Regions from separate parts of the Arthrobacter sp. K5 genome, predicted to be linked through region 3. Evidence: riboswitches for the same ligand, from Rfam matches in the RefSeq annotation. Region 3 holds a riboswitch; each other region holds the start of a gene.

Region 1 (9,984 bases), 440 kb from region 3:
GACCGGCAGCAGCACGGTCTTGACGATGTCCAGCACCATGCCGCCGGCGTCGATGGTCAGGAAGGAACCGGCCAGGAACAGCACCAGGACGGGCGTGACCACCGGGGCGATGAGAGTTGATACGCTGGCGACCGCCACGGACAGGGCCACATCGCCCTTGGCCAGGAACGCCATCACGTTGGAGGCGGTGCCGGACGGCGCGCAGCCCACGAGGATCAGGCCCACGGCGAGTGCGGGTTCCAGATGGAGGAGGGTGGCGATTGCCCAGCCGGCCCCGGGCATGATCACGTAATGGGCCACGATGCCCAGCACCACGGCCCACGGCCTGCGCGCGACCGCGGCGAAGTCGGGCGGCGTCAGTGTCAGGCCCATGCAGAACATGATGATTCCCAGCAGGTAAGGGACCGCCGGGCCAAGGGGTTTGAAGGCGCCGGGAAGCAGGAACCCGGCAACGCCGGCTGCGAGCACCAGGAGGGGGAAGACGGTCACCGCGACGCGGGCGATCCTGGCCTCCGCGGCGAGGGCCGGATTCAGGGGTGCGGCGCCGGCCTCCGTGGCCGAGGAAGCGGGTACGGGGTCTTTTGTTGCCTCAAGCATTCAATAATGCTGGCACCGGAGGGGCACTACGGCCCAGTTCGTGAACTGATGTCTGACAAATGTGTCGTCCCCGGGAAATTCTCCGCGGCACACCGGGACCCCGGGCGCTCCCGGTGCGATACTGGATTGCACCGGATCGGGATTCAAGGGGACAGAATGATCCTAGACACGGCAACACTGCGGGTTGCTTTCGCGGCGATGGCCTTGGTTCTGGCGCTGCTGTTCTATTTTTCGACCTTCCGCAGCACCCGCTCGCCCTACAGCGCCTGGTGGTGCGCCGCCCTGCTCCTGTTCCTCTCCGGTTCCGCGTCATTCCTCCTCAACGGCACGCCGCAGCAGGTCTGGGCCAATCCGCTGGGTAATTTCCTGCTGGTGTCCGGCGCGGCAGGGGTCTGGGCCGGGGCGCGTTCCCTCCGGAACCTGAAGCACAATCTGTGGCTGTCCACCGCGCTGCCGGTCATCGCCGGCGCCGCGGCCGGCATCGACAGCCCGGGATCCAATACCTGGGCAGGCGGTGCAGTCTTCCTGGCATCCATGGCCACACTGATCGGCCTGGCCTCGCACGAGCTGTGGCGGCTTGAACCCGGGTACTCCCGGGTGAGGATTCCCATGGCCATCGCAGCGGGCGGGGTGGCCGTCTTCTACTTTTGCCGTCTGGTGGTGTTCCTTATCGAAGGGCCAAGCGGTCCTGTTTTTTCCACCTACTTCGGGTCCGCGGTGACCACCATGGTCACCATGGTGCTGCTGGTGGTGGTTTCCTTCAGCATGGCGGGGCTGAGCACCGAGCAGCAGACGCGGGCGCTCCGAACGGTCGCCACGCAGGACGGGCTGACCGGCCTGCTTAACCGAGGCGCTTTCCTGGAAGCGGCCGCCCAGGAACTGGAACGCAGCAAGGCAGCCAACAGCGGCGGCTCGCTGATCCTCGCGGACCTGGACCACTTCAAGTCGGTCAACGACACCTTCGGCCACGCGGCGGGCGACCTTGCGCTGCAGGCGTTTGCCAACGCGTGCAGCGCGTCGGCCCGGTCCACGGACGTCGCCGGGCGCTACGGCGGCGAGGAGTTTATCCTCCTGCTTCCGGGTGCAGGCCCCAAGAGCGCGGAAATCATCGCGGGCGAAATCAGCAGGAGGCTGGCAGAGCAGCACATACCGGAACTGCTGCGGATGCCGACCGTCAGCTACGGCATTTCCACCTACAATGCGACAACCGCGGACCTCGACGAGGTGATCGCGGCCGCCGACGTCGCCCTCTATGAAGCCAAATCACAGGGGCGGAACCGCACGGTCAGGGGCTGAGGCGGAGCTGTTGCCTTTTTAAGACCCTGCTGCCTCTTAAAGCAGGCACCGGATCCGGAATGCATGGGGGACAATCCGGACCCGGCGATCCTGACTCGCAGCTGGAGACTGCGGTCTTTCATCAGGCATAGCCAGTGTGTTCCACGATCCTTGTAGAAAGGTGGGAGCACCTTGGGGTGGCCGTGTTCCGCCGCCCCCAAGGCAGCGGAACACGGCGGTTTTTCAGCTTTTGCTAGGCCGCGCGAACGAACGTGACGGGGCCGGTGGCAGTGAGCCAGGACAGCGGGTGGGCCATGGTGGCGTTGATGCCGTTCATGCCGCCGCTGATGACCTTGCCGGCGCCGGCGTAGATGGCCACGTGGCCGGACTGGACCACCATGTCGCCGGGCTGCGGGGTGGAGACCACCTTGCCGTGGCTCAGGAACTGCATCGGGGCGAGGTCACCCACGCGGATGCCGGCGGCACCGAGGGCCTTCTCCACCATGGCGGTGCAGTCCTGTGTGATGCCGATCTGGGCGTAGGCCGAAGCCAGCATGGTTGCGTTGACGCCTGCCGCAGCCTGGACGGGGGCCTTCGGCGCGGGAGCCGCGGCCTTGACGGTGACCTTCGGTGCGGCGGCCGGCGCAGCTGCAGCCTTGGCGGGCGCGGCAACCGGGGCGGCGGCGGGTGCCGCGGCCTTCTTCGCTACCGGCTTTTCGACGACGGGTGCTGCCACCACGGGAGCCGGGGCCGACTTGACCGCGGTGCGTTCAAACTCGATCTTGACGCTGGAAGCAGCGTTCAGGGGAGCCTGCACCTGGCTGGCGGCCTCGGGGGCGGCGGCCGGAGCCTGCGCCGGCTGGGCCGGGGCGGCGCCGCCGGCGTTGGCCGCAACGGTTCCCGTGAACGCCAGGCCGGAGGCCGCGAGGATCACGGCTGCCTGGCGGCCGAGACCGGAATTTGCGGAGGCAATGCGGGTGAACGGATTGGAGTGGGCGGCCGCAGCACGGCGGCCAGAAATAAAGCGGAACGACATGAAGAAGCCTCTCCCGATGCCTGCGAGGTGAGCTGTCGGATTCGGATGGGAGGCACCCGGCCGCGGTCCTGAACGTGGTCAGGAACTGTGCGGCTTCACCCCAAGGCCCGCTTCAAGCAGGCCGAAAAGTGGTTTCCCCGTCTCTGCCGGACATGGGTCTTCGGTTGGTTCCTCGGGCTGCGGCAGAGTTAGGCAATCAGCGCGGGAGTGCCTCATCGGTGAAAAAGGCACGTTTTTCACGGTACGGGAGGCTTCGCCAAATGTCACATTAGGGTAACGGGGGTGTGTCGCTTATTCCGCCGCGGCCCGCGTCAGGTAAGGGATCGAGGTCCGATTTGTGTGGTGAACCTCACTCTGCGGCGCGGAGCTTGCCGGCGAGCCGCTCCCGCATCTGGAGGCTGGCCGAGTTGAGGCCGATCAGTTCCACCTCGCGGCCGTGCCTGCGGTATTTCTCCGTGACGGCGTCCAGCACGGCGATGGTGGAGGCATCCCACAGGTGCGAGGCGTGCAGGTCGATCACCACGCCCCCGATGTCCGGCTCGGCGTCGCGGGCGTAGTTGAACTGGGTGTAGAGGTCGTTGGAGGAGGCGAAGAACAGTTCGCCGTCCACGGTGTAGGTGGCCACCGTCCGGCCGTTGAGCTCCACTTCCGTCCGCTCCACGGTGGCGAAATGGGCCACCCGGCGGGCGAACATCGCCATCGCTGCCAGCACCCCCACCCCGACGCCGATCGCCAGGTTGTGCGTGACCACCACCGTGCCGACAGTGATCAGCATGACCGCGGTTTCTGATTTGGGCATCCGCCTAAGCGTTGCCGGTGCAACAGAGTGCCAGTCGAACGTGATGGCCGAGACGAAGATCATCACCGCCACCAGCGCCGCCATGGGGATGAGGCCCACGATGTCACCCAGGGTCACCACCAGTACCAGCAGGAAGACGCCCGCGAGGAACGTGGACACCCGGCTCCGGGCGCCGGAGCCTTTGACGTTGATCATCGTCTGCCCGATCACGGCGCAGCCGCCCATGCCGCCCAGGAAGCCTGTGACGATGTTGGCTACGCCCTGTCCCCAGGATTCGCGGGTCTTGTTGGAGCGGGTATCGGTGATGTCGTCCACCAGTTTGGCTGTCATCAGGGATTCCAGGAGCCCCACGAGCGCCATGGACAGCGAGAACGGTGCGATGGTCTGGAAGGTTTCCCACGTCAGGGGCACATTCGGGATGAAGAGTGTGGGCAGGCTTTCCGGCAGCTGGCCCTTGTCCTGGACGGTGGGGACGTCGATCCCGGCCATCACGGCGAGGGCCGTCAGGAGGACGATAGCCACCAGCGGTGACGGCACCGCCGTCGTAATGCGGCGGAGGCCGACCACGATCAGCAGGCCGGCGGCCACCAGCGGGTAGACGGGCCACGGAACGCCGAGCAGTTCCGGCAGCTGGGCCATGAACACGAGGATGGCCAGCGCGTTCACGAAGCCCACCATCACCGAGCGCGGGATGAAGCGCATGAGCCGGGTGACGCCCAGGACGGCGAGCAGGATCTGGAAGACCCCGGCAAGGATTACCGCGGCGATCAGGTGGTCCAGTCCGTGGCTGCGCATCAGCGGCGCGATCACCAGGGCGACGGCGCCTGTTGCGGCCGAGATCATGGCGGGCCGGCCGCCCACGAAAGAAATGGTGACCGCCATGGTGAAGGAGGCGAACAGTCCGATCCGGGGGTCCACGCCGGCGATCACAGAGAACGCGATGGCTTCAGGAATGAGGGCGAGGGCCACCACCAGTCCGGCGAGGGCCTCGGTCTTGAGGCGCCGCGGGGAACGGAGCGTGGCCCGGACGGACTGGAGCTGTTCGGGCTTCATGAAACTCTATTTCTTGGTCTGGCGGTAGCGCTCGATCTGCTTCAGCCGCCGCAGGAGGCTGTCGCGCCGCGGGTGGGGAACGGCGTCGGGCGCCTCAGCGGTGAGGTCGATGTGTTTGGTGCCGTACTGCCACAGCAGGAGGTCATCCAGCAGGCGGTCCGGTCCGGGGGAGTAGCGGTGGTCCAGGGCCCGGCGGACCTCGGTGATCCGGTTGGCGCTGAGCAGTCCGGCCAGCTGGACGGTCTGTTTGAGTCCGTGGGCCGCCAGGAGTTCGGCCGCCCATCCCCAGTCGTCATCTACTTTACGGTCCACGTGCGGGAGCAGGGTGCGCCAGACGTCGCGGATGCGGTTGGGGGTGAGCTGTGCCGCGCCCTCACCGTCCAGGTCCCAGTAGCTTCGGACCTCCTCGTAGCGTTCATGCAGGTCGGCGAAGGCGGTCTCCACGGTCTCCAGCATGGCGGCGGTGGCCGTGAACTGCCGGTCGAAGTGCGGCGTCCAGGCCCGCGGGTCCTCGGCCTTGAACCGGATGTCGTGCTCGATCTCGCTCCAGGCATGCGCGAAGACGGTTCGTATTTGGCATTCGAAGAAGTAGCTGCCGTTGGGCTGGACCTCCGGGTTGAACACCTGCTGGTAGTTCTTCACTACGTCGTTCTGGATGGTGCGCAGGATCAGGTGCCGGCTGGAGTAACCGTACGTTCCGGACTCGATCGAGCCGATGTCCTTTTCACGGTCCCCGCGGCAGTCGAACAGGTGCCTCTGGCGCTTGATCAGGTTGGCCACCAGGGCGTTCTCCGCCGGGAGCTTGGTAATTACACGGACGCCGACCATGTCGTTGAGGGTCCGGAACGGGTCCGGGAACTTCAGGAGCCGCGGGCCGCCGGGTTCCAGCGGCTCCTCGGTCCGGGCGATCTTCTCCCGGAAGGAATCCACGGACTTGGTCCGGCCGGTGACGAACAGCGGCGTGACCTCGGTGTCCTTGAGCATGGTCCGCAGTATCTGCAGGACTTCCCTGGTGACAAGCTTCAGGGCAGGCCGGACGCGCTCATAGAGTTCCACGCTTTCCTGCACGGAGTCGCGCTGAGTGACGTCCAGGCGATCCCAGTTGCTTGCCATGGTTCCAAACTATCAATACGGTGCGACAGCGGTGCCGGTGACACCCCCGCCACTGCAGCCCCTTCCGCCCCATGGAAGCGGCCTCCCTGTAGGCTCGGCATATGGCTGTTGTGCGCCGTCGTGCCCTGCAATCCCGGATCCCGGGCGTGCGGGAGGCGGCAAGGAGGGGCCCGGCGCCCCGTTTGAAGGATCCTAGGAGGATGCAGTGAAGCGGCAGAAGTACCACTATGGTGACCACCCCAGCCAGTGGGGCGAGCTCTTCCTGCCGGAGGCACCTGCCGCACGCAACGGCAAGCCGCCATCCCCGCGCGGCATCGTTGTGGTGATCCACGGCGGCTACTGGCGCTCGCAATACGGCGCGGAGCTGGGCGAGCCGCTGGCGAAGGACCTCGCAGCGCACGGCATCGTGGCCTGGAACCTGGAGTACCGGCGGGCGGGCAACGGCGGCGGCTGGCCGCGGACGTTCGAGGACGTCCTCGCCGGGATCGACAAACTCCGCGAGGTGGCCGGCGAGCACGGCCTCGACCTGAACCGGGTGGTGGCGCTGGGGCACTCGGCCGGCGGGCACCTGGCCGTCTGGGCGGCAGGGCGGGACCGGCTTGCCGAACTCGGTGCGGCCGACGCCGACCGGCAGGTCGCCCGGAACCTCAACGGTGAGGCCGTCCACCTGACCGGAGTGGTCAGCCAGTCCGGGTTGCTGAACCTCGCGCAGGCCGAGTGGGCCGACCTCAGCAACGGCGCCGTCAGCAACCTCCTGGGCGGCTCCGCCGAACGGTACCCCAAGCGCCATAAGTACGCCGACCCGATGAGTGCCGTGCCGCTGAGCATCCCGGTCTACGCCGTCCACGGGCTCGACGATGACACCGTGCCGGTGAGCCAGTCCGAGGCCTACGCCACTGCGGCCCGCGCGGCCGGCGCCCCGGTCCAGGTGGTCAAGGTCCCCGGCGACCACTTCTCGCTGATCGACCCGAAGGCACCGTCCTACCGGAAGTGCCGCGACCTGGTGCAGGAGCTGCTGCAGCTCTAGCGCGGGAACTCCTCCGACGTCCGTTCGTTGCATTGATATGGGCTGAGCCGGCATATGCGCGCCGACAGTAAGTATGCTTGTCATCAACCACGAATGCCGCAGACGCCACAACGGAGGGACATTGCCTTGTCAGGAACAGCGCGCCACCCGCCAGCTTCGGCCGCCCCATGCCCTGCCGATGAGTAAGGCCGGGCCGGCGGGTAGAGCGCGAAAGTGGACGCCGGTTGCTACCGGCGCCGGCTTGGAGGAATCTAGTAGGTGGGGATTGAGGTACTTTTGTATATTACGGTCCCGGGTTTCACTAGGAGATACACATGGGTGAACCCATCATGCGGTGGTCGGCGTGATCCGGCTTCGAAAGCTGGCGCGCGCCGCGTCCGTGCTGACAACTCCCCTGGCCCCGGAGGATATTCTCGCGCTCTTTGACCCGGTGTTTTCCGCCCGGCAGCTGCGCGGCGTGGTCACCAAAGTCGTTCCTGAAACGGCTGATTCGGCCACCATCCACTTCCGGCCCGGCCGCGGCTGGAAGGCCCACAAGGCCGGCCAGTGGGCCCGGATTGGCGTGGAGCTCGACGGCGTCCGGCACTGGCGCTCCTACTCGCTGAGCGCCCCGGCAGGCGAGGATCCGGCCATTACCGTGAGTGACATGGGTGCCGTGTCCGGCGTCCTGGTCCGCAACACCCGGCCCGGGGACGTCCTGTTCCTGGCGCCCCCGCAGGGCGACTTCGTCCTCCCCGAACATCCGCGGCCGCTCCTGATGCTCACCGCCGGCAGCGGCATCACCCCCGTGATGTCCATGGTCCGCACGCTCGTGCCGCACCGCCCCGACGCCGATGTGGTGCTGATCCACTCCGCCCGGCGGCCGGAGGACAGCATTTTCCGCGAAGAACTTTCCGAGCTCGCCGACCAGTTTCCCAACTTCCGGGTCACGCACTGGTATACGGGGGAGCGCGGCCGGATGGACTTCGGCACGGCCGCCGGACTGGATGCGCTGTGCCCGGACTGGCGCCGCCGTGCTGCGTACGCCTGCGGCCCGGAGGGGTTCCTCGACGACGCCGAAGCACTGTGGGCCGCCGAAGCGGCCGCCTATCCCAAGGACCCCAAATCGACCCGTGCGGACGGGGCCACCGGCCCGTTCGCGGCCGACCCCGTCAACCTCATCATCGAACGCTTCAACACCAGCCTGCTGGGCGGTGTTGGGCACGACGGCGGCCTGGTCACCTTTGAGGCCTCCGACCGGGAGGTGGAGGCCGACGGCGACACCCCCCTTCTCGACGTCGGCGAAGACGCCGGCGTCCTCATGCCCAGCGGCTGCCGCATGGGCATCTGCCACAGCTGCCTGCTGCCCCTGCGTGCAGGGCAGGTCCGGGACCTGCGCACCGGTGAAGTCCACGGTGAACCGGGCCAACTAATCCAGACGTGCGTTTCGGCAGCTGCCGGGCCCGTTAACCTCGACATCTGAGGAGCAACACAAGCATGACTGCAATATCCGATCGCACAGACGCGACCACGAAGACCGCCACCGACAAGCCGGTCACGAAACCGCGGCCGGGGGCCCTGGCCGCCTCCGGCCGGCCGGCCGTGCGCCCGCCCGCCGCAGCGCACCTGTCCGACGAGCAGGTGGCAGAGCTCGGCCGGGAACTGGACGCCATCAAGGACGAGATCCTGGCCAAGCGCGGCGCCTCCGACGCTGCCTACATCCGCCGGGTGATCAAGATCCAGCGCGGGCTGGAGATCGCCGGCAGGGCGGCGCTGCTGATGGGCCGCAACAAGGCCGCTTGGGTCACCGGCACCAGCCTGCTCAGCCTCGCCAAGATCCTGGAAAACATGGAGATCGGCCACAACATCCTCCACGGCCAGTGGGACTGGATGCGCGATCCGGACATCCACTCCACCACGTGGGAATGGGACTTCGTCACCCCGGCGCGGTCCTGGCAGCACACCCATAACGACCTGCACCACCGCTGGACAAACGTGGTGGGCAAGGACAACGACGTCGGATACAACCTGCTGCGCATGGACGAGGACCAGCCCTGGACCCCGCGCGCCCTGGGCAACCCGCTGTACAACGCCATCCTCGCCCCCATTTTCGAATGGGGCATCGCGGTCTACGACCTGGAAATCGTCGACTACAAGGAGGGCAAGAAGAGCAAGGAGGCCATGGTCCGGGACCTCAAGGCCCTCGGCGTCAAGGCTCTCAAGCAGTTCACCAAGGACTACGCTGCCACCCCGGCCGTGGCCATGCTGACCGGCTCGGGAAAGCAGGCCCTCTACGGCACGCTCACCGCCAACGCCGTGCGAAACGTCTGGGCCCACGCTGTGATCTTCTGTGGCCACTTCCCCGAGGGGACGGACACGTTCACGGAGGAAATGGTGGAGGGCGAGACCCGCGGCGACTGGTACGTCCGGCAGATGATCGGCTCAGCCAACATTTCCGGCTCCAAGTTCATGCACATCATGACCGGAAACCTGTCCCACCAGATCGAGCACCACCTGTTCCCGGACCTGCCGTCCAACAGGTACGGGGAGGTGGCGCCGAAGGTGCAGGAAATCTGCCGGCGCTACGGCCTGCCGTACACCACCGGGCCGCTGCTGAAGCAGGTGGGATCCTCGTGGGCGAAGGTCTTCAAGCTCGCGCTGCCGGGGAAGAAGGCCTAGCAGACTGCAGGAACCCCGAGCGCCGGGCGGCGTTCTCTGGCAGAGTATGACCATGCTCACTGTTATCGGCGAGGGCCTCGTTGACGTGGTCCAGCGCAGCTCCGGAATCGAAGCCCATGTGGGCGGCAGCCCGCTCAACGTCGCCGTCGGGCTGGCCCGCCTGGGGCACCCCGTGCAGTTCGTCGGCCGGTACGGCCGGGACGCGTACGGGGAGTCGGTGGCCGCCCACCTGAGGGCGAGTTCCGTCATGCTCCCGCAGGGCCCGGACGGGCTGCCCACCAGTGTGGCCACCGCGCTGGTGGACGACGACGGCGCCGCCACCTACACGTTCGACCTCGCCTGGGAGCTCCCCGGACTGCGGGAACGGCTGCCCTTCATGCTGCAGGCCAACACGCTGCTGCACACAGGCTCCATTGCCACCATGCT
Region 2 (9,984 bases), 1.2 Mb from region 3:
GACTTCGGTGGAGATTCCCAGGGACGGGCTGCCCGCCGCCAGCGTGATGCGCTGGGTGATGCGGGAGGAACCGGTGAGCCGTTCCACCACGACGACGGCGTCCCCGCCGTGCCGCTGCAGCGTAACCTCCGCGGCGTCGGTAAGGCTGGTGACGTTCCGCCGGTAGAACTCGTCGATGTCCCAGGCGTCCCATTCGTTGGGGGTGTCGCGGTGCAGTTCCAGGTGGTTTCCGAACTGGCCGGGGGCGATGGCTTCGCGGCCTGTCCCGTAATCCCGCAGGGAGGTCAGGAGCCCGTTGTCATCCAGCACGGCACGGATCACGCCGTTGTCCAGGACAAAGCCGCCGTCCAGCGGCGTGGCCTGGACTCCGTCTTGGGTTGACACGGGCACTCCGGCCGCGAGCGCCGGGACCCCCAGGCGGCCATGGGGGCTGGCATTGAGCAGGAACTCCTGTGCCCCTTCGCCGAGGAGTGCCGCGGCAGCCTCGCTGATGAGTGCTTCCAACCCCCTGGCCACGGCTGCGTAGTTCCGTTCGGCGTCCTGGTGCACCCAGGCGATGGCGCTGCCGGGCAGGATGTCGTGGAACTGCTGCAGCAGGACCAGCTGCCACAGCCGCTTCAGCTCGGCCGCGGGGTACGTGTACTCCGCTCCGCAGCGGACGGCGGCGGTGGCGCACCACAGCTCCGCCTCGCGGAGGAGGTGCTCGGACCGGCGGTTGCCCTGCTTGGTCCTGGCCTGGCTTGTATAGGTGCCGCGGTGCAGCTCCAGGTACATCTCCCCCACCCAGACCGGCAACGCTTTGTACTCGGCCTCGGCCTGTTCAAAGAAGGTGCCAGGCGTTCCGATCCGGACTTTCGGCGAGCCTTCCAGGTCGGCCGCGCGGTGCGCGGCAGCGACCATCTCCCGCGTCGGTCCGCCGCCGCCGTCGCCATAGCCGAAGGGAACGAGCGAGATGGTGCCGTGTCCGTGGTCCCGGTAGTTGCGCTCGGCGTGCGCCAGATCCCGTCCGCTAAGTTCGGAGTTGTACGTGTCCACCGGCGGGAAGTGCGTGAAGAGGCGGGTGCCGTCGATGCCTTCCCAGTTGAAGGTATGGTGCGGCATCCGGTTGATCTGGTTCCAGGAGATCTTCTGGGTCAGGAACCAGCGGCTGCCGGCGGCCTTGACGATCTGCGGCAGGGCTGCGGAGTACCCGAAGGAGTCCGGCAGCCAGGCTTCCCTGCACTCGACGTCGAATTCCTTGAGGAAGAAGCTCTTGCCTTCCACGAACTGACGGGCCATGGCTTCCCCGCCCGGCATGTTGGTGTCGGATTCCACCCACATGCCGCCCACGGGAATGAACTGGCCTGACTTCACCTTTTCCCGGATGCGTCCGAAGAGCTCCGGGTAGTATTCCTTGATCCAGGCCAGCTGCTGGGCCGAGGAGCAGGAGAACACGAAGTCCGGGTCCTCGTCCATGAGGGCAACCACGTTGGAAAAGGTCCGGGCGCACTTGCGCATGGTTTCCCGCACCGGCCACAGCCAGGCCGAGTCGATGTGCGCGTGCCCGGTGGCGAGCAGCCGGTGGGCGGACGCGTAGGCAGGCCTGGCCAGCACCTCGGCCAGCGTTTCCCGTCCGGCCGCCGCAGTGCCCGCGACGTCGTCGGGGTCCATGGTGTCCATCATGCGCTCGAGGGCGCGGAGGATCTCGTGCCGGCGTGGCAGTTCCGTGGGCAGCTCGTGCATGAGGCCGCTGAGCGTCAGCACGTCCTGCTGGAGCTCCCACACGGCGCGGTTCAGTTCGGCTATGGCGATGCTGCCAAGACGGTACTGTGGTTCGGTTCCGGCGGTGGCCTTGTCCCCGTACGGCGTCGCCGCGAAGCTCCAGCCCTGGGCAACGTCGGGGTTGGCTGCTGCCTCCACGTAGAAGTCCACGGCCAGGCCGCTGCCCAGAAGCTTCAGCGGGATGTGCTGGTTGCGGGGCGAGATGGCTTTGATGATGGTGCCGTCCGGGCGCCACGCGATCCCCTCGCACTGGAAGCCGGGAATTTCCGTGGTGAAGCCAAGGTCCACCACGATCTCCACCTCGGTATCCGGCGCGGTACCCCAGGCATCCGGCACCTCCCCCTGGAGCCGCAGCCATTTTGTGCTCCACGGACGTCCCCAGGCGGCACCGTGTTCCTGCGGCGTGAACTCCTGGCGCAACGCCTCCAGAACCGGGACAGGTTCATCCGGAACGTCCCAGCTGCTGAGCTCCAGCGGCACGCTGCGACCGTAGATGGCGGGTCCAATCCGTTCGCGGAGAAAGCGGTCCAGGCGGACTTCCGTGATCCGGCGGTCGTCGTGCAATGTGTACCTCTTTAGTACGTGAAAGCAGAAGCGGAGTGTGCTGGCTTTCGTGCGGGCATGGGGGGGTCGCGGTCCGCTTGGGTCCTGGCAGTTCAGCTGCCGTCTGAGCAGATCAACGCTTCCATTCGATGGATAAAATCTACCGCTTTGGCATCCGGCCGCCAAGGCCCCACGCCCGCTACCGCGGCATCGGCGCAGGCGTCGAAATGCGGCCGGAACCCGCGTAGACATTCAGGCTGGTCCCCCGGCTGAACCCGGCCAGGGTGACACCGGTGGACTCGGCCAGCTCCACTGCCAGGCTCGAGGGCGCGCTGACCGCGGTGAGTACAGGGATACCGGCCAGTGCGGCCTTCTGGACGAGTTCGAAGGATGCCCGCCCCGACACCTGGAGCACGGTGTTGGTAAGCGGCAGTCGGCGTTCACGAAGGGCCCAGCCAACTACCTTGTCCACCGCGTTGTGCCGGCCCACGTCCTCCCGCAGGCACAGCAGCTCTGCACCGCCGTCGTCGTCGATCCTGAACAGTCCGGCAGCGTGCACTCCCCCGGTCACTTCGAAGACTGCCTGCGCCTCCCGCAGCCGGTCCGGCAGGGAGGCGAGCGTTTCGACCGGAACGGTGAGCCTGTCGGCGGCGGGGTTGAAGTGCGAAGACTTGGTGACCGATTCAATGGAGTCCGTGCCGCAGATCCCGCACGAGCTGGAAGTATATACGTGCCGGCCGGTGTCCGGCAGGGGCACATCGGGCCGCAACTGGGCTTCGACCACATTGAATGTCTGGACCCCGTTTTCGTCCTCACCGGCGCAGAACCTGAGCGAGATCAGCTGGTCTGCGTCCCAGATGACGCCTTCGGAGACGAGGAAACCTGCCACCAGGTCGAAGTCGTCCCCGGGTGTGCGCATGGTGACCGAGAAGGACAGGTTGCCCAACCGGATTTCAAGCGGTTCCTCCACGGCGAGCACGTCCTCGCGGTGCCTGACGGGGAACTCCAATGCCGCGGCCGAGCCGTCCAGGACATAGCGGTGCACTTTGCGTCGTTGCGTTACGCGGCCCATGGGAGACTCCGCGCTGAGTGGCTGTTCATGCCTCCATCATTGCATCTCAGTCGAGCAGGGCACTCCAGTCCACGGGCCCGCTTTGGGCTGCCTGCTTGGCGGAGGTGCGGGAGGAGGACTTCCGCGCCGGGTTCTTGGGCTTGGATTCGGCGCTCTTGGGTTCGGGAATGGCCGGACCCCAGGGCAGGGCGAAAGCCGGCACCATCTCGCCCAGTTGCACGCCGTGCGGCGGAACCACCAGGACGCCGTCGGCGGACGCCAGTCCACGCATCATGCCGGGGCCGGTGTGCTGCGCGGGCGATGCCATGCCATAGAGGAGCCGAAAGGGCATAAGCCGGGTGCGGCCGGGGTCGGGTTCGATCATGGTTCCGGAGGGGACTTCCCGGACCGGCGGCAGCTGGCCATGTCCGAGGGCGGCCAGGAGCGGTGCGCCCACCGTGGAAAGTGCCATCATGGCGGCCAGGGGGTTGCCCGGCAGCCCCAGCACAAAGCGCCCGTCGGGCAGTTCGGCGAGGACGGCCGGGTGTCCCGGCCGCATTGCCACGCCGTCAATGATCAGCCGTCCGCCCAGTTCAGCCACGGCTCGCCTGAAATGGTCGGTGCCGGACCGGCCGGTTCCGCCGGTGGTGATGACGACGTCGGCAGGCAAGTTTTGTGCCTCGGCGATGCCTGAGTCCTCGAGGCCCTCCAGCCATTCCGCGTAGCCGTCGCCGATCCGGACCTGTTCCCGGCACAGGCCACCCAGCATTTCCACCACGGTGGCCAGCTGCGGTCCGAAGGTGTCACGCACCCGCCCGGGCTGGGGCACTCCCTGCTCCACCACTTCGGAGCCTGTCAGCAGCAGTTTCACCACCGGTTTGCCTAGGACCTCCACCTCGTCGTACCCGGCGAGGGCTGCAAGGGCCACATGGGCGGGGTTAAGCACGACGCCGGCCCTGACCAGCACGTCCCCGGCGGTCGCCTCTTCTGCCGCCTTGCGGATGTGCTGGCCGTTCCTTGGTTCGCCGGGCCTGGCGGTGCCGCCCAGTGTCAGGACTGGCAGCCCGTCGTCGTCCGTGGAGATCACGCCGCTTTCGGTGCGCAGCACCGCCTTGGCACCGGGGGGAATCAGTCCGCCCGTAACGATCACGCTCGCCTGGTGCGGTGCCAGACGCTGCCCCGGCTCGGCCAGGATCCACGGACCTGTTCCGTTGACGGCCCAGCCGTCCATGGCGGACGACGCGTAGTGCGGCAGGTCCTGGTGGGCGGTGATGTTCACGGCCAAGGTCCGGCCCACGGCGTCGCGCAAGGGAACGGGTGCCGCGGGTATCGGCGCAGCACAGTCGAAAGCGGCCTGCCGGGCCTCCTCCCAGGTGTGCGCCAGGTGCTTGGCGGGCGCGTCCGGCTCCCCCGCGTCGGAAGCGGGTGCTGCGTCGGAAGCGGGTCCGGCGTCGGGACCGGGTTCGACGTCAGAAGAGGGTACGGCGTCGGGGACGGAAGCAGTGCCGCCGCCAGCAGCAGTCGCGCCACTGGCAGGCGTTGCCTCCACGGCGGAGTAGGGGTCGTCAGAGCGGTGCTCGGGCGCGGCTGTCATTCCCCCGGAGTCCCGCTGGGCCCCGAAGTGCCGGCGGAACCCACGGCCGGGGTACCTGTCACAGCCTGCGCCTCATCGGCCGCATAGGCCTTGGCAACGGCACGGGCCACCTCCATGGCGCTTTGCATCGCCTGGACATCAGGCGCCTGGCCCGAAGCGCAGTCGAGGCCGGCGGCGAGCCCGGCTATGAAGGTTGTCAGCGGCGCCGCTGGACGCACCACGGAGTGCGCAGCCACTCCCGCGACGGACAACACCTCGTTGATGTCCACGTCCACGTCCTCGAGCTCAAAGGCCCGCAGCAGCAGACGGCACCATTCCTCGAGCGTCTCGTCCTGGCTTTTCATGCCTGCCTCCAAATTCACGGCGGTCCGGTATGCGGGTCATTGCTCCCGGACAGCTACTCCCAACGCGGCGGCATCATCCCACGTGTCCACGTCGTCCGTGGAGCCGGCGGGGACAACCACAGCCTGCACGTCAAGACTAGCAAGGAGGGCGAAGACTGACCCGTGAACCAGGGCGTTGCGTGCGGCGGCAGCCTGCACGGCGCGTTCTAGCGCAGCTGTGCTATAAAAACCCGCCAGCGGTTGCAGCCGCCCGTCGGACGATGCCGCCATGACGCCGTCAGCCCCGGCGCCGGGGAGGGCGTCAAAGAGAGCGCGGACCGCCTCGCCGACGCGGGGCATGTCGCATGCGAGGACCAGGACCAGGTCTGCGGGGTCTGCACCCCTGAGCGCATCGAGGCCGGCGGCGATGGCCGCGGCTGGACCTGCAAAGGGCGGGTCCTCACGCGAGGCGAGAACACCACCGGGAAGGCCCGCCGCCTCAGGTCCCACCACAACGGTGTGCCGGGCACCCGCGGCCGCCGCGAGCGAGCGCTCAAGCAGGGTGGCGCCGTCGAACATCAGGGCAGACTTGGGTGAGCCGCCCAGCCGCGAGGAGCGGCCGCCGGCCAGGATTACTGCGTCAAAGTCCACACACCCAGCTTAAGGCTGCGGGCCCAGACCAGCGTCAGGCTGCTCTTTCCGGGAGCAGGAACGGATCCCACGCCGGTGTGGGCTTCTCCAGTTCCTTGATCTGCCACATGGTGCCCACCGGTGGAGCCGGATCGAACCGGAGCTTCCAGCCCATTTCACTGGGGGTGTGGTCACCCTTGACGTTGTTGCAGCGGAGGCAGGCTGCGACGAGGTTTTCCCAGGAGTCCGCACCGCCCCTGGATTTGGGCTGGACATGGTCTATTGTGTGGGCTGCCTTGCCGCAGTAGGCGCACCGGTGGCCGTCGCGGCGAAGCACACCGCGCCTGCTTACCGCGGTGATCATGTTGTACCGGGGGCGGATGTAGCGATTAAGGAGAATCACGGACGGACGGCCCATGATGTCCTGCGGCCCGACGACAGGATCGTCGCCTTCGGCCACCACGCTTGCCTTTCCGGTGAGCACAAGGACCAGCGCCCGGCGGAATGTCACTACCGCCAGCGGTTCATATCCAGCATTCAGAACGAGTGTGCGCATGCACATACCTCTTCACGGCCGCACCCGGCAGAGGCGCGAGGGCCGGCTGCCCTCTGCATGTCCGGGCTATGGATCGACACCATAAGAGTAAACACTCACTAGGCAGATGAGCGAATCGAACACAAGCATCGTCAGGGTGTGTCCCCAAAATTCATGCGGACGCAAGGCAAAAAAGGACCCCCGCCAACTGGCGGGGGTCCTTTTGAAGGCTTTGGATGTCTTAGCCGCCGACGCGGATGAAGACCGGGCCGGAGCCGACGTTCACGCTGAACAGGGCCGTGGTTCCGCCGTTCCAGCCGCCGTGGACGGCCTGGCCGTTGCCGACGTACACAGCGATGTGGGCCAGGCCCATGCCGCCGTTCTGGTAGTAGGCGAGGTCGCCCGGCCGGGCTTCAGCAGCACTGACGGTGCGGCCGAGTGACAGGTAGCCGGCCGGCCAGCCGTGGTAGTGGACGCCTACGGCGGCGAGTGCGTTGGTAGCCAGCGCGGTGCAGTCCTGGGAGACACCCAGCTGGGCGTAGGCCGCAGCAGCGATTGCAGCGCCCTTGCCGCTGGCGGCAGTGGTCTTCGGCGCTGCCGGGGCAGCGGTCTCGACGGCGGCGGCGGCTTGGACGGCCGGGGCGGCGTCGGCAACCGGGGCCTCAACGGCGGGAGCGGCTTCCTGGACCTTGACAACAGGCTTGGGGGCCTCGACGACGGGAGCCGGCGTGGTGGAGACAGCAGGCTTCTCGTAGGAGATGGCGATGCTGGAAGCAGCGGAGATGTTGGCCGGTGCAGCGGACTGGACTTCCAGCGTGGAGGCCGCGGCGGATTCGCGCTGAACGTTGGTCTCAGCGGCGTTGGCGGCGATGCCGCTGGTCAGGACAAGACCGGACGCAGCAGCGATAACTGCAGCCTGGCGGCCCACGCCACCGGCGTTGTCGCCGACGGCCTTGGCAATGACAGCCAGCGAGTTGGTCTTGGTGACCTCGGCGCGGTGCCGTGCAATGGTCGCACGTGTAGTCATTAATTTCTCTCTTTCGTGTTCCACGGACCGCGGTAGCAGGCCATGGGTTATCGACGCGCCGGCATCTTGGGGGTAAGCCGGCCCGCCTCGAATCGGATTCTTAGCGAAGGGTGTAAAAAGCGGACGTGCCCGTTGCGGACACCGCGTGCAGGAGAGTGCCCTGCGAGGGGTTCAGCGCGCTGATCATCATGCCGTTGCCGACGTAGATGCCCACGTGGGCGCCGCCGTTCTGCATGACCAGGTCGCCGGGAGCAGGCGTTGAAGTGGGCTTCATGGCGTTCCACGCGTTGACGCGGGGAATGCTGATGCCTGCCTGAGCGTAAACCCACTGGGTAAAGCCGGAGCAGTCCCAGCCGCTGGGCGTGGTACCGCCCCAGACGTAGGGGCTGCCAATGCCGGTGTACGCGATTGCAGCCAGCCCGGAAGCTGCGGCGGAGGCCGCACCATCGGTGGACTTGGCGGTGACGGCCAGGGCCGCACCTGCGATCTCGCTGCCGGCCTGGCTTGCGTCGGCCGTCTGGCTCTCATCGTTCGACTGGGGAGCGATGGTTTCGGCGACCGGGGCTGCCACCGTGGTGACGGCAGGGCGCTCGAAGGAGACAGTGGCGGTGGGTGCGGCGGTCACAGCAAGCTGCGATGCCTGGGAACCGGTCTCCGAGGAGGCGGAAACACCAATGTTGGCGTCGGCTGCGTTGGCAGGCATGCCAACACTCAGGATGAGTCCTGAAGCAGCTGCGATAACAGCTGCCTGGCGACCTACTGTGCCGGCATTGGCGCTAACCGCTTTGGACACGGAGTCCAACGGGTTCATACGAACCGTGTGCGCGCGGTGGCGCGCGGCATTGTGGCGTGAAGACACGAAGGTAGCCTCTCCCAATGCCTACGAGGTGAGCTGTCGGATTCGGATGGGAGTCACCCGGCCGCTCCGCTTCCTGGGAAGCATTGCGACTTAACCCCAAGGCCTTCTTGCGAAGACCAAAATTGGTTCCCCCGCCCCTGCCAGACGATGTAATGCGAACGGACCTTGAGCGGTGGCAGAGTTAGGCAATCCACTCAAGAGCGTCAACTTCGGAAAAGTTGACGCGGTTTAGACGGTACAGCAGTTCGGAGCCAATGTCACATTCAGGTCACGGCGTGTCACAGGAATGAGAGTGCTCACTCGGCTTGGCTCAGAGCCAGCCGGTGGGATCAACGACGTCCCCGTTGATCATCACCTCGAAGTGGAGGTGGCAGCCGGTGGAGGCGCCTGTGGTCCCGCTGAGGGCGATTACTTCGCCGCGGGTGACCTTCTGGCCAACCTGGACGCTGGAGGACGACAGGTGGTTATACGTGGTCTCGAGGCCGTTGCCGTGGTCGATCACCACGCGGTTGCCTCCCCCGTACGGGTGCCACCCCGAGAATGTCACAGTGCCGCTGGCTGCGGCCAGCACCTCGGTGCCGCACTGGGCGGCAAAGTCCTGGCCGCGGTGGAACTCGCCGGCGCCGCCGGTGATCGGGCTGACCCGGTAACCGAACGGCGAGGACTTGACCAGCGTGGTCAGCGGGCCACCCAAGGTGCCCACCGACGCCGAACGGCTGATGCTGCCGGCCGACTGGGCGCTCAGGAGCTGCTTGAGCTTTCCGTCCGGGTCACCGGTGGTGGAGACGGACGTGCGGCTGAAGTCGATCTTTGCCGCCGCTTCAGCCGAGACTTTGGGCTGGGCCGGGGAGGCAACGGACGCGGACGCCTCTCCCTGCTGCTCTCCGGCGGCAAGAACAGGACTGGTGGCGGGGACGGTCACAGTCAGCAGCAGGCCCGTGGCGGCAAGGGCTACGCCGGCTTTTTGCCCAACGCCGCTGGCCGAGGCGAAATCCGTAACCTGCCGGAACGGACCCCGGCGGCGACGGCGCGCTTCACGCTGGGCGTCCCGGGGACGGTCCGCGGCAATGGCCTCCGCGAGGCGCGGCTCCGGAGCGGGACCGGACGCGCGGCGGCGGCCCCGGGCATTCTGCATGGACAAGTACTGTTTCCTCTCTGGATAGCCTGCGAAGTTAGCTGTCGGATTCGGGTCAGAGAGTTCGGACCCGGTCCGCCGTAACAAGCCATTCCGGCACAGGGGTATCCCAGGAGGATTCCTTCTGCGGAAGAGACTTGCTGCTGCGGACTTCACCCCAAGGCTGTTAGAAACAGCCGGTTGTGGTTCCCCCGCCCCTGCCAGTGGGTGACTCGTGCTGCTGATCTGCTGGCAGGGTTCGGCTCCAGATCAGGTAACGCTTGTGTATCGGCGTTGCCGTTTAACTATAGGCGATTAAAAGGCACAGTAATAATTCCGTTATATTCACTGTGCAAAAGTGGTAGGTCATCCTGCCTGCAGATGTCAGACAGATGCGTCATGGGCCCCGAGGGGCTGTTGAGAAGCTAGCCGACTCGCACGAACACGTGCGCAGCCACTTCCGGCGGCAGCTCAAGGGCACCTTCGAAACCGGGCACGCGGACAGAGATGTACTCCCCCACACGCTCCAGCGAGACGGCAGCGCCGG
Region 3 (9,984 bases):
AAAGCCGGGGCTCGGGCGGCACCCGCGTGACGGTACGCTCCGATGGCCAGGGCACGGCGTCGGCAGGCCCTCGGGCCGTGTCCGGCACGGAGCAAACCGCAACGATCGACCTCACCCCGGGACGGCCGTCCGGCGCGCCGTTCCGTGACCGCGGCTGGCGGGCCGCGTGGCGGACGGCCGTTGCCGAGCCGGTGGAAGTCGAGATTCCTGCCATTCTGGGCACTCCGGCCCTTCGTGCTGCCGTGGCCGAGCACCTCGCCGCGTCCCGCGGACTTACGGTGAGTGCTGACGACGTCGTCATCACAGCCGGTACCAGTGACGCCCTGCAGCTGATCGTCACGGCACTCCGCGGCGCGGCGGACCGGCCCCGCGTGCTGATGGAGGACCCCGGCTATCCCACGGCCAGACGGGTGCTTTCCGCGGCGGGCGCCGTGGTTCAAGCCCTTCCGGTTGCCGACGACGGGCTGGAAGCAGCACAGGTTGCGGGCGTTGATCCCAGCCCTGACGCGATCCTGGTAACACCCAGCCACCAGTACCCCCTGGGCGGCCGGATGCCGGTGAAGGAAAGGCTGGCCCTGCTGGCCTGGGCTGAAGCCAACCGGGTGGTCATCCTCGAGGACGACTACGACAGCGAGTTCCGGCACCGGCGGATGCCCCTGCCCGCCCTGGCCTCGCTGCCCTCCGCTGCCGAAGTCGTCCTGGTGGGCACCTTTTCAAAGTCGCTGAGCCCGTGGCTGCGGTGCGGCTACCTTGTGGTTCGCGGCACCTCCGGGCAGCGCCTCAAGGACGCACGGCTTGACCTCGGCACACCTGTTTCCGGGGTCTTGCAGTCTGCCCTGGCCCATTACATTGCGGGCGGAGGCCTCGCACGGCACATCGCCCGGGCGCGGAGACAGTACGCTCACCGCCGCGAACTCCTGCTGAACCGGCTCGGAGGACGGGCAGACGTCCGGTTGGCGGCCCTGGACGGCGGCCTGCACGCCGTCATCCGGCTCCCACAGAACGTCCCGGCCGGGCGTGTGGCCGAGGAAGCACTGCAGCTGGGGGTGCGGGTTGTGACACTCGCAAGCTACTTTGCAGAACAACCACCGGAAAACGGCCTCGTCATCGGATACGGCGCCCCGACCGATCTTCAGCTTGCCCGTGCACTGGACATCATCGCCGGGATACTCGACCGAATGGCTGGCGACAGCGGATAACCGCGGCGGCCGGCAACGCCGCCGTCGGTCTTTCGTTGCGAACGTCAGTGTCCGGTTGCCAGGACGACGGCCAGGGCAAGCATGAGCAGGGCGACGCCGCCGTCGAGGATGCGCCACGACGCCGGCCGCGCGAAAAAGCCGCTCAGTCCGCGCGCCCCGTAGCCGATCAGGGGAAACCAGAGGGCGCTGCCGGCGGCGGCCCCTGCCCCGAAGAGCCACTTCCCGGAACCACCATGGGAGTTGGCGAGCGAGCCCAGCAGCACCAGCGTGTCGAGGTACACGTGGGGGTTGAGCCAGGTGATGGCGGCGGCGGTGAGTACAGCCGACCAGACAGTTCCCTTGCCGGGGGATTCCGCCGCCTTCAAGGTCCCGGGGCGCAAGGCGCGCCGGGCCGCGAAAGCGGCGTAGGCGAGAAGGAACGCGACACCGAACCAGCGCACCACCGCGAGCAGGACCGGTGCGCCCTGGATGAGCGCGCCGATCCCCGCGACGCCGGCGAGAATCAGGAGCGCGTCGCTGAGGAGGCACACCAGGATGACCGGCAGGACAGCCTCACGCTTGAGGCCCTGCCGCAGGACGAACGCGTTCTGCGCTCCGATGGCGACAATCAGGCTGAGGCCGGCTCCGAGACCGGTGAGGAAGGGAAGCATTCTTCGAAGGTACGAGACGAAAATCTGAAAAGCAATTCACTTTTTCTGAAGTTCCATTAGAATTTCTTCATGGAACTCGATCAGCTCAGGGCCCTTGCCGCCGTCGTCGATCACGAGACCTTCGACGCCGCCGCGTCGGAACTCCGCCTCACTCCCTCCGCCGTGAGCCAGCGCATCAAGGCGCTCGAACGCTCCGTGGGCAGTGTGCTGGTGCGCCGCCTCAAGCCGGTTCGCCCAACGCCGGCGGGCGAACGGCTCCTCCGTTCCGCGCGCCAGCTCCTGCTCCTCGCCGACGAGGCGGTCCTTTCCTTGCGGGAGCCGGAGGACGACGAGGGGGACGACGACGGCGGCGCGCCGCCCAGCGCCGAGCGGCTGCGGGTTCCCGTCGTGGCCAACGCAGACTCCATCGCGACGTGGCTGCCGGCGGCCTACCGGGAGATTGCGCTCGGCGGCCGCGTGGCCCTCGAGCTGCTGCGCGACGACGAGCACGCCACGGCCGACCTGCTGCGGTCCGGCGACGCCGTTGGCGCGATTACCGCGGATCCCCGGCCGGTGCAGGGGTGCACCCTCCGGCCGCTGGGCACCATGGTGTACCGGGCCAAGGCCTCACGCGATTTCGCCGCCCGCTGGTTCCCGGACGGCCCCACGCCGGAGGCCCTCGCCGTCGCCCCTGTCATGCAGTACGACCGGAAGGACACGCACCAGCTCGCTGTTCTCGCGCGCGTCGCGCCGGACGCCACGCCCCCGCAGCACTTTATCCCCGATTCAGTTCAGTTCGTCGAGTCGATTCACGCGGGCCTGGGCTGGGGCATGGTGCCGGACCAACAGGACCCCGGGAACACGCTCGTAGAGCTCGACCCGGGGTGGAGCGAGGACCTGCGGCTCTTCTGGCAGGTGTGGACCCTGGACTCGCCGGGCCTCGCGGAGGTGACGAACGCCGTCGTCCGCGCCGCACAAACCCTGCCGCCGCACCGAAATTAGTTTCGGTGCGGCGGGGTCGTCAGGACAGCACGGACTCGAGATCTTTCTTCTCGTCGACGATCGGGATGTTCTTCGGGGCAGCTGCCCTGACGAACCTTGGGCCCTCCGGGCCATACGCGTCCGCAGGTTCCGGAAAGAGCCACAGCACTGCGGGGTAAAGAACTGCAGCCAGGCCAATCGAAATTGGGATGCTCAGGTCCACTCCCGCGGCGAGGTTGCCGAGAGCACCGACGAACTGGTTAGGAACGTTCACGAACATGATTCCCATGACCGCCGAGAAGATCCAGACGCCCATCGCGCGCCAGTTCCACCCGCGGTTGAACCAGTACCGGCCACCAACCTGGCGGCGGTTGAAAACCTGGAGGGAGTCAGCGTCGTACCAGCCCCGCCGCGTTACGTAACCGATCATCATCATGATCATCCAGGGCGCGGTGCAGGTGATGATGAGCACCGCAAACGTGGAGATGCTCTGCACAATGTTGAATGCGAAGCGGCCTACGAAGATGAAGACGATGGCGATGGAGCCAATGAACAACGTGGCCTGGACGCGGGAGAACCTGGGAAAGACGCTGGAGAAGTCGAGGCCAGTTCCGTAAAGCGCGGTGGTGCCGGTGGACATTCCGCCCACCAGGGCAATGAGGCACACCGGCAGGAAGTACCAGGCAGGGGAGACGGCCAGGAGCCCGCCCACATAATCGGAGTTTTCAAAAAATGCCGGCGCCTCCGTGGCAATGATGGTGGCCGTGACCAGGCCGAAGCCAAACGGCACGAGGGTAGCCACCTGGGCCAGGAAGGCGGCAGCCATGACCTTTCGCTTGGGCGTCTCAGCCGGGATGTACCGGGACCAGTCGCCAAGGAACGCGCCGAAGGAGATCGGGTTGGACATGACGATCAGTGCCGATCCGATGAAGGACGGCCAGAACAGTGCGTTGGTAGCTGCATCCGCTCCCTGACCGAACGTCCCGGCGTACGACGCGTCGAACGTGCCCGCGAAAGCAACGATTCCGAGCAGGAAAAGCAGTGACGCTGCGACCACTGCGATCTTGTTGACCCAAAGCATGAAACGGAACCCGTAGATGCACACGGTCAGGATCAGGACAGCAAAGACGCCGTAGGCGAGGCTTAGCGTCACGGCGTTTTGGGGCAGGCCCACCAGGCGGTTCGCGCCCCCTACCAGCGCGTCCCCTGAACTCCACACGGAGATGGAGAAGAAGGCGAAGGCTGTCAGGAGTGACAGGAAGGATCCCACCACACGGCCGTGCACGCCCAGGTGCCCGGACGACGAAACGGCATTGTTCATTCCGTTGGTCGGGCCGAAAACGGCCATTGGGCAAAGTATCAGGCCACCAACCACCACGCCCAGGACCGTGGCCAACAGCGCGTCCTTGAAGGACAGCCCAAAGAGGATGGGAAACGACCCCAGGACTACCGTGGCGAAGGTGTTCGCGCCGCCGAACACGAGACGGAACAGATCCAGCGGTTTTGCGGTCCGGTCGGCGGCGGGAATCGGCTCGATGCCATGCTTTTCGACCTCGGTCACGGCAGGGGCTTTGAGTTCGTTTGTCATGAGATTGCCTTTGGGCTAGCCGGCGCCGGAGAGAGATGCTCGTGAAGGGCGAGCACGCTGCCAGACTCCGTCCTGGTGAAAATGATGGTCTCCCTCTCGTGAAGGGTCTCTTTGGTGCCGGCGACGTCGATGACGGTTTCGACATCGTGGCTGAAAACGGCGGTTGGGCCGGCGATCTGGATACGCGGATTAGAGCTGGTGCACCCTGCGACCTGCCAACCATCCTGGAGCCAGTTCTGCCACAGGGCGCGGTATTCCCCGCGCGAGGTGAGGCGGTCCGGTTCGGAATGGAAGACGAAGGTCGCGTCAGGCGCGAAACAGTCGAAGTAGTCGTCTGTGTTGGTGGCCGCGAAGGCGGTCATCAGCCTCGTCGCTGCTGCCTCAACCTCGGCGGTGGTGATTAGGTCCACGGGAACTCACTCTCGGCGTTGCTTGCGAAGTTTCAGCCGTGACGTGTCCCACCTCACATCCGGTCAGGTTGCCAGTTAACCGTCTCGGTATCCATAGGTCAACAATTGTTGCGTGGAAGTGACATTTTATGTCAGCCGCGGACGGCCGCGGAGCTTGCGTGGCCGCCGGGGAGCCGCGAAGCGGGCGTGAAGCAAGCTCAACTGCCACCAAACGCAGCAGCGGCGGGTGCCGATGCACCCGCCGCTGCCGTGTAAACCCTTCCGACTGCTAAGCGTTCACCCGCACGTAAGTGGAGCCGGTGAGCCAGGAGGCCGGGTGCACGATGGTTTCGTTGACACCGTTCATGCCGCTGCTGATGGCCTGCCCGCCGCCGATGTAGACGCCGACGTGTCCCGCGCTGATGATCAGGTCCCCGGGCTGCGGGGCCGAAACCGGAGTTCCGTACTGGTGGAACTGTGCGGGCGCGAGGTCGCCGACGGACTTGCCGACGGAGCGCAGGGCCTGCTCCACCAGGACGGTGCAGTCCTGGGTGGCACCGAGCTGCGCCCGGGCGGAGGCCACAATGGCTGCGCCGGTGCCGCTGGCTGCCGGAGCGGTTGCTGCCGGCGTTATCGACGCGGAGGCGTTGTAGATCCCCATGCCGGTCGGCTCGGGGACAGCCGGGGCCGCAGGGGCCGCCGGCGCGGCAGGAACCTCAGGCACCGCGGGTGCTGCCGGAGCCGCAGGTACTGCGGGGGCTGCAGCTGCGCCCGGCCCGGGGATGAAGATCTGGTCACCTGGGTAAATGACCGAGGCCAGGGACAGGCCGTTCTCTGCCAGAAGAGCATCGAGGCTGACGCCGTGGCGTGCTGCGATGGCGCCAAGGGTGTCGCCGGGCTCAACGGTGTGAGACGCTCCGGCAACAGCAGATCCGCCGCCCGCCGGGGCCGGGACTGCCGGCGCGGCGGGGGCAGCAAGCGCCTGGCCAGCGACAGACTGGGCAGCGGCGTCCGGCGTCTCAGGGGCGTAGGAACCTGCGTGGGCGGGCGCCCCGGCGCCGAAGAGGAGACCGGAAGCGACGGCGGCTGCTGCCGCCGGCTTGGCAACCGTGGCGGCGTTGGACTTGAGGGAATACGACAGGCCCTGCAGGGCGATGGACGTCGTGGGGGTGGCGCGATGGCGCGCGGACATGGACTTACGTGACATGGTGGTTTGCCTCTCCCATGCCTGCGGGGTGAGCTGTCGGGTTCGGATGGGAGTCACCCGGTCCTGCCCGCGGCTAGGCGGAGCGTCTGGACTTAACCCCTAGGCCTCGACTCGCAAGGCCGGTAAAAAGGTGGTTCCCCCGTCCCTGCCTGTTGGTCGTAGCGAACGGATCCCGGTCAGCGGCAGGGCTCGGCATTCTGCCCGGGAATGCCCTGAGCGGAACCAGGACACCGCCCGAGGCTATCGCACTCACGCAGCAAAAGTCACATTTCGGTAACGGACGGAGGCGGAGGCGGTACTGCAGGAGCCGGGATAGAGGGTCCCCGAAGGCCCCACCCTACAGGGCCTTTACCGCGCCCAGCACCTTCGTCAGGGACTCCTTCGCGTCGCCGAACAGCAGCGTTGTCTGCGGCTCGAACATGAGGTCGTTCTCAATCCCGGCGAACCCGGGCCGCATGGAGCGCTTGAGGAACACCACCTGACGCGCGTCCGCCACCTCAAGGATCGGCATCCCGTAGATCGGCGAGCCTGCGGTGGTCTTCGCGGCGGGGTTCACGACGTCGTTCGCGCCCACCACCAGCGCGACGTCGGCAGTGCGGAACTCGGAGTTGATCTCGCCCATTTCCTTGAGCGATTCGTAGGGCACATTGGCCTCGGCAAGGAGCACGTTCATGTGCCCGGGCATGCGTCCCGCCACGGGGTGGATGGCGAAGTCCACGCGGATGCCCCGGGATTCCAGGGCCTGCGCCAGCTCTGCCGCGGTGTGCTGTCCCTGCGCAACGGCGAGCCCGTAGCCGGGAACGATGATCACGCGCTGCGCGTAGCCCAGCAGTACAGCCACGTCCTCCGGGCTGGATGAGCGGACCGGGCGGTCGCTCACGACGGTGGATCCCGCCGTCGAACCTCCCCGGAACGCGCCGAACAGGATGCCGGCCACGCTGCGGCCCATGGCCGCGGCCATCGCCCGGGTGAGGATGGTGCCCGATGCCCCCACCAGCGTGCCCGCCACCACGAGGAGCACGTTCCCCAGCACCAGGCCGGACGCGGCAACGGCGAGGCCGGTGAACGCGTTGAGCAGCGAGATGACGATCGGCACATCGGCGCCGCCCACGGGCAGCACCAGCAGCACGCCTGCCACCAGGCCCAGCAGGAGGAGCAGCAGCGCCAGGGCGAGCGAGCCACCCGTCACGACGGCGGCCGCGGCACCGACGGCGGCGAGCAGCACCGCCCCCATGAGCACCGGCAGGCCGGGGAACACCACGGGGCGGGTGGTCATGAGCTCCTGCAGCTTTGCGAACGTCACGGCTGAGCCGGCGAAGGACACCGCCCCTACCAGCAGGGTGAAAACGACGGCGACGCGCACCCAGGCGTCCTCCGCATGCGGCAGTTCCAGCAGCGCCACGAGGGCGGCGGCGCCGCCGCCCACCCCGTTGAAGAGGGCGACGAGCTGGGGCATCTGGGTCATCTTGACGCGCCTGGCCACGGGGGCGGCCACACCGGAACCGACGGCAATGGCGCCGAGGATCAGGGGGACGTTGTCCAGCCGGGTCGAGAAAAAGACAGTAACGACGGCGACCAGCGCACCGAAGGCGCCGATGAGGTTGCCGCGGCGGGCGGTGCGCGGCGAGTTGAGGCCCTTCAGCGCCAGGATGAAGAAGACGGCGGCCGCGAGGTAGAGCAGGGCGGTGACGTTGGGGTCGAGGAGGATCACCGCGTGGCCTCCGTGTTCTCCTTGGTTTCAGGCTGGGCGACGCCCGGAGCCCCAACCCCGGGGGCGGGCTTCGCCGGTTTTTCCTTGCGGCCGCGGAACATCTCCAGCATGCGGTCCGTTACCACGAAACCGCCCACAAGGTTCGCCGTGGCGAGGACCACCGCCAGCAGCGCCACCGCGAGCACCCAGGGGTGCGTGGCCTGCCCGGCGACGATGATGGCACCCACCAGGATGATCCCGTGAATGGCATTCGCACCGGACATCAGCGGCGTATGCAGCGTGCTGGACACCTTCGACACCACTTCGAAGCCGACAAACACCGCAAGCACGGTGATGGTCAGCAGGCTGATACCGTCCATCAGACCACCCCTTCGTTTTCCGACGCCTTTTCCGGCCCGTTCGCCAGCTCGTCGGCGAGTTCGTGGTCCGTGTCACTTGCGGTGTCCGTGTCGCCGGGTGGTCCGTCCGTTGATGCGGCACCGGGCGCGTTCTCCCCCGTGAGCGCCGCAAGAGCCTCCGCCGTCGGCGGATGACGCACCACGCCGTCGTGCGTCAGGCAGGCACCCGCTATCACGTCGTCATCGAAATCCGGGTCCACCGTCCCGTCGCGGGTCATCAGGGCCAGTAGGTTGGCGACGTTCTTCGCGTAAAGCCGGGAGGCGTCGGTGGGCATGGCGGAGGGCGCGTCCTTAAGGCCGACGACGGTGACGGTCCCCTTTCCGTCGGCGGTGGGGACGTGGATGTCCCGGCCGGGAACGGACCCCTCGACGTTGCCGCCGGATTCCGCGGCGAGGTCGACGACGACGGACCCGGGGCGCATGCCCTGCACCATCTCGCGGGTCACCAGAAGCGGGGCACGCCTGCCGGGGACGGCCGCCGTCGTGATCAAAACGTCGGCGTCGGCTACGTGCGGCGCCAGCAACTGCCGCTGCAGGGCGCCGCGGTCGGCAGTGAGCTCGCGGGCGTATCCGCCGGCCGCCTCCGCCGTCTCCAGGTCCAGCTTGATGAAGGTGCCGCCCATGGACGTGACCTCTTCCGCGGAGGACGGCCGGATGTCGTTGGCGGACACACGGGCGCCCAGCCGTTTAGCCGTTCCGATCGCCTGCAGCCCCGCCACGCCGACGCCGAGCACCAGCACCCTCGCGGGCGGCACGGTTCCGGCCGCTGTCATGTAGAGCGGGAAGAAGCGGGGCAGGCGGATGGCAGCTTCGAGGACGCAGCGGTAGCCGGCCACGAGGGCCTGCGAGGAGAGAGCGTCCATGGACTGGGCACGGGAGATGCGCGGCACGAGTTCCAGCGCGAAGGACGTGACGCCACCTTCGGCGAGCACCCTGACGGTGGTGAGTTCGGACGACGGCGAGGCCAAACCCACGGTGACGGCGCCGCGTTTCAGGGCTGTCGCCGTCGGGAGTTCCAGCGGCCGGACATGGGCGAGGATATCCAGCAGGGCGGGATCGAGGTCGTCAACGATGTGGGCGCCTGCCTGGCGGTATTCATCGTCGGCATGCCCGGCCGAGACGCCGGCCCGGGATTCGACCAGCACTTCCAGGCCCAGTCCGGCCAGCTGCTTTACGGTTTCCGGCGTCGCAGCGACCCGCCGCTCGCCTTCCCGGCGCTCCCGCGCTATGCCCAGCTTCACCCGCCACTTCCTTCCAACGGGTGCAGCGGCGCCCTGCTCCCCTGGAGTTTCCGGACCTTAGCGGCCGGATGGACGGAGCGGCGCTGCTACACGTAGTTGGCTAGAGTCTATGGCCCAAGGGCGCGCGGCGGGAGGGTGACGGGCCGCTTACGCTTTGGACTGCCGCTTCGGGTGGTCCGCGAAAAACTTTTTGGGCCCCTCGGCCGGCGGGGCTTTTAATGTCAGACCCCCGGACCAGACTGGTTCCATGGAAGCCATGGGGGGATTCACCGCAGACCGGGCCTTAGGGCCCGGTGCCAGTGGGTTGGCTTCTGCCGGTGCCAACGCCCTGCAGGTCGTTTCTTCCGGAGCGGACGTGGTGGACCGCAGCCTTGCTGATCTGGCCTCGAACGCCATCACCGCCGAAGACACGGCGTTGTGGGGTTTCGGGCAGGCCGCGGATTTCGCGGACCGGGTCGAGCAGCTCTCCCGCCACGTGGAGTTTCTGCAGGTGGTGGCCGCCGGCGCGGTGGACCGGGCCCGCGCCGCGGCGCTCACCGGGCCGCTGACCGCCGCGGCACCCCTCGTCCCCGGCCCCGCCGCCGCAGCGCGCCCGGGCCCGGGGGATGACGGGTCCCGGACCACTGTCGAGTTCCTGCAGG

The links. Region 3 has a riboswitch for cyclic di-AMP ahead of ABRP34_RS13255 (LysM peptidoglycan-binding domain-containing protein). Riboswitches for the same ligand answer to the same signal wherever they lie in the genome.
Region 1: it holds a riboswitch for cyclic di-AMP, as region 3 does, so the genes downstream of both, ABRP34_RS15365 (NlpC/P60 family protein) here and ABRP34_RS13255 (LysM peptidoglycan-binding domain-containing protein) in region 3, are expected to answer to the same signal.
Region 2: it holds a riboswitch for cyclic di-AMP, as region 3 does, so the genes downstream of both, ABRP34_RS18725 (C40 family peptidase) here and ABRP34_RS13255 (LysM peptidoglycan-binding domain-containing protein) in region 3, are expected to answer to the same signal.

The regions. Positions count from the first base shown of each region.
Region 1 is NZ_CP159279.1:3,379,551-3,389,534, forward strand. Features, by position in the region: gene ABRP34_RS15355 (bile acid:sodium symporter family protein) at 1-597, opposite strand, end outside; gene ABRP34_RS15360 (GGDEF domain-containing protein) at 754-1,893, shown strand; gene ABRP34_RS15365 (NlpC/P60 family protein) at 2,126-2,908, opposite strand; cyclic di-AMP (ydaO/yuaA leader) riboswitch at 2,912-3,113, opposite strand; gene ABRP34_RS15370 (SulP family inorganic anion transporter) at 3,258-4,760, opposite strand; gene ABRP34_RS15375 (RelA/SpoT domain-containing protein) at 4,767-5,873, opposite strand; gene ABRP34_RS15380 (alpha/beta hydrolase) at 6,079-6,900, shown strand; gene ABRP34_RS15385 (ferredoxin reductase) at 7,244-8,362, shown strand; gene ABRP34_RS15390 (acyl-CoA desaturase) at 8,377-9,558, shown strand; gene ABRP34_RS15395 (carbohydrate kinase) at 9,611-9,984, shown strand, end outside.
Region 2 is NZ_CP159279.1:4,103,471-4,113,454, reverse strand. Features, by position in the region: gene ABRP34_RS18760 (glycoside hydrolase family 38 C-terminal domain-containing protein) at 1-2,325, opposite strand, end outside; gene fdhD (formate dehydrogenase accessory sulfurtransferase FdhD) at 2,504-3,376, opposite strand; gene ABRP34_RS18750 (molybdopterin molybdotransferase MoeA) at 3,423-4,949, opposite strand; gene ABRP34_RS18745 (DUF6457 domain-containing protein) at 4,946-5,293, opposite strand; gene ABRP34_RS18740 (NTP transferase domain-containing protein) at 5,330-5,923, opposite strand; gene ABRP34_RS18735 (HNH endonuclease) at 5,958-6,458, opposite strand; gene ABRP34_RS18730 (NlpC/P60 family protein) at 6,679-7,464, opposite strand; gene ABRP34_RS18725 (C40 family peptidase) at 7,565-8,167, opposite strand; cyclic di-AMP (ydaO/yuaA leader) riboswitch at 8,328-8,521, opposite strand; gene ABRP34_RS18720 (M23 family metallopeptidase) at 8,634-9,458, opposite strand; cyclic di-AMP (ydaO/yuaA leader) riboswitch at 9,470-9,712, opposite strand; gene ABRP34_RS18715 (metal-dependent transcriptional regulator) at 9,863-9,984, opposite strand, start outside.
Region 3 is NZ_CP159279.1:2,936,512-2,946,495, forward strand. Features, by position in the region: gene ABRP34_RS13230 (PLP-dependent aminotransferase family protein) at 1-1,199, shown strand, start outside; gene ABRP34_RS13235 (LysE family transporter) at 1,244-1,849, opposite strand; gene ABRP34_RS13240 (ArgP/LysG family DNA-binding transcriptional regulator) at 1,919-2,830, shown strand; gene ABRP34_RS13245 (cytosine permease) at 2,850-4,397, opposite strand; gene ABRP34_RS13250 (nuclear transport factor 2 family protein) at 4,394-4,807, opposite strand; gene ABRP34_RS13255 (LysM peptidoglycan-binding domain-containing protein) at 5,076-5,993, opposite strand; cyclic di-AMP (ydaO/yuaA leader) riboswitch at 5,999-6,167, opposite strand; gene ABRP34_RS13260 (NAD(P)(+) transhydrogenase (Re/Si-specific) subunit beta) at 6,331-7,704, opposite strand; gene ABRP34_RS13265 (NAD(P) transhydrogenase subunit alpha) at 7,701-8,063, opposite strand; gene ABRP34_RS13270 (Re/Si-specific NAD(P)(+) transhydrogenase subunit alpha) at 8,063-9,343, opposite strand; gene ABRP34_RS13275 (DUF222 domain-containing protein) at 9,591-9,984, shown strand, end outside.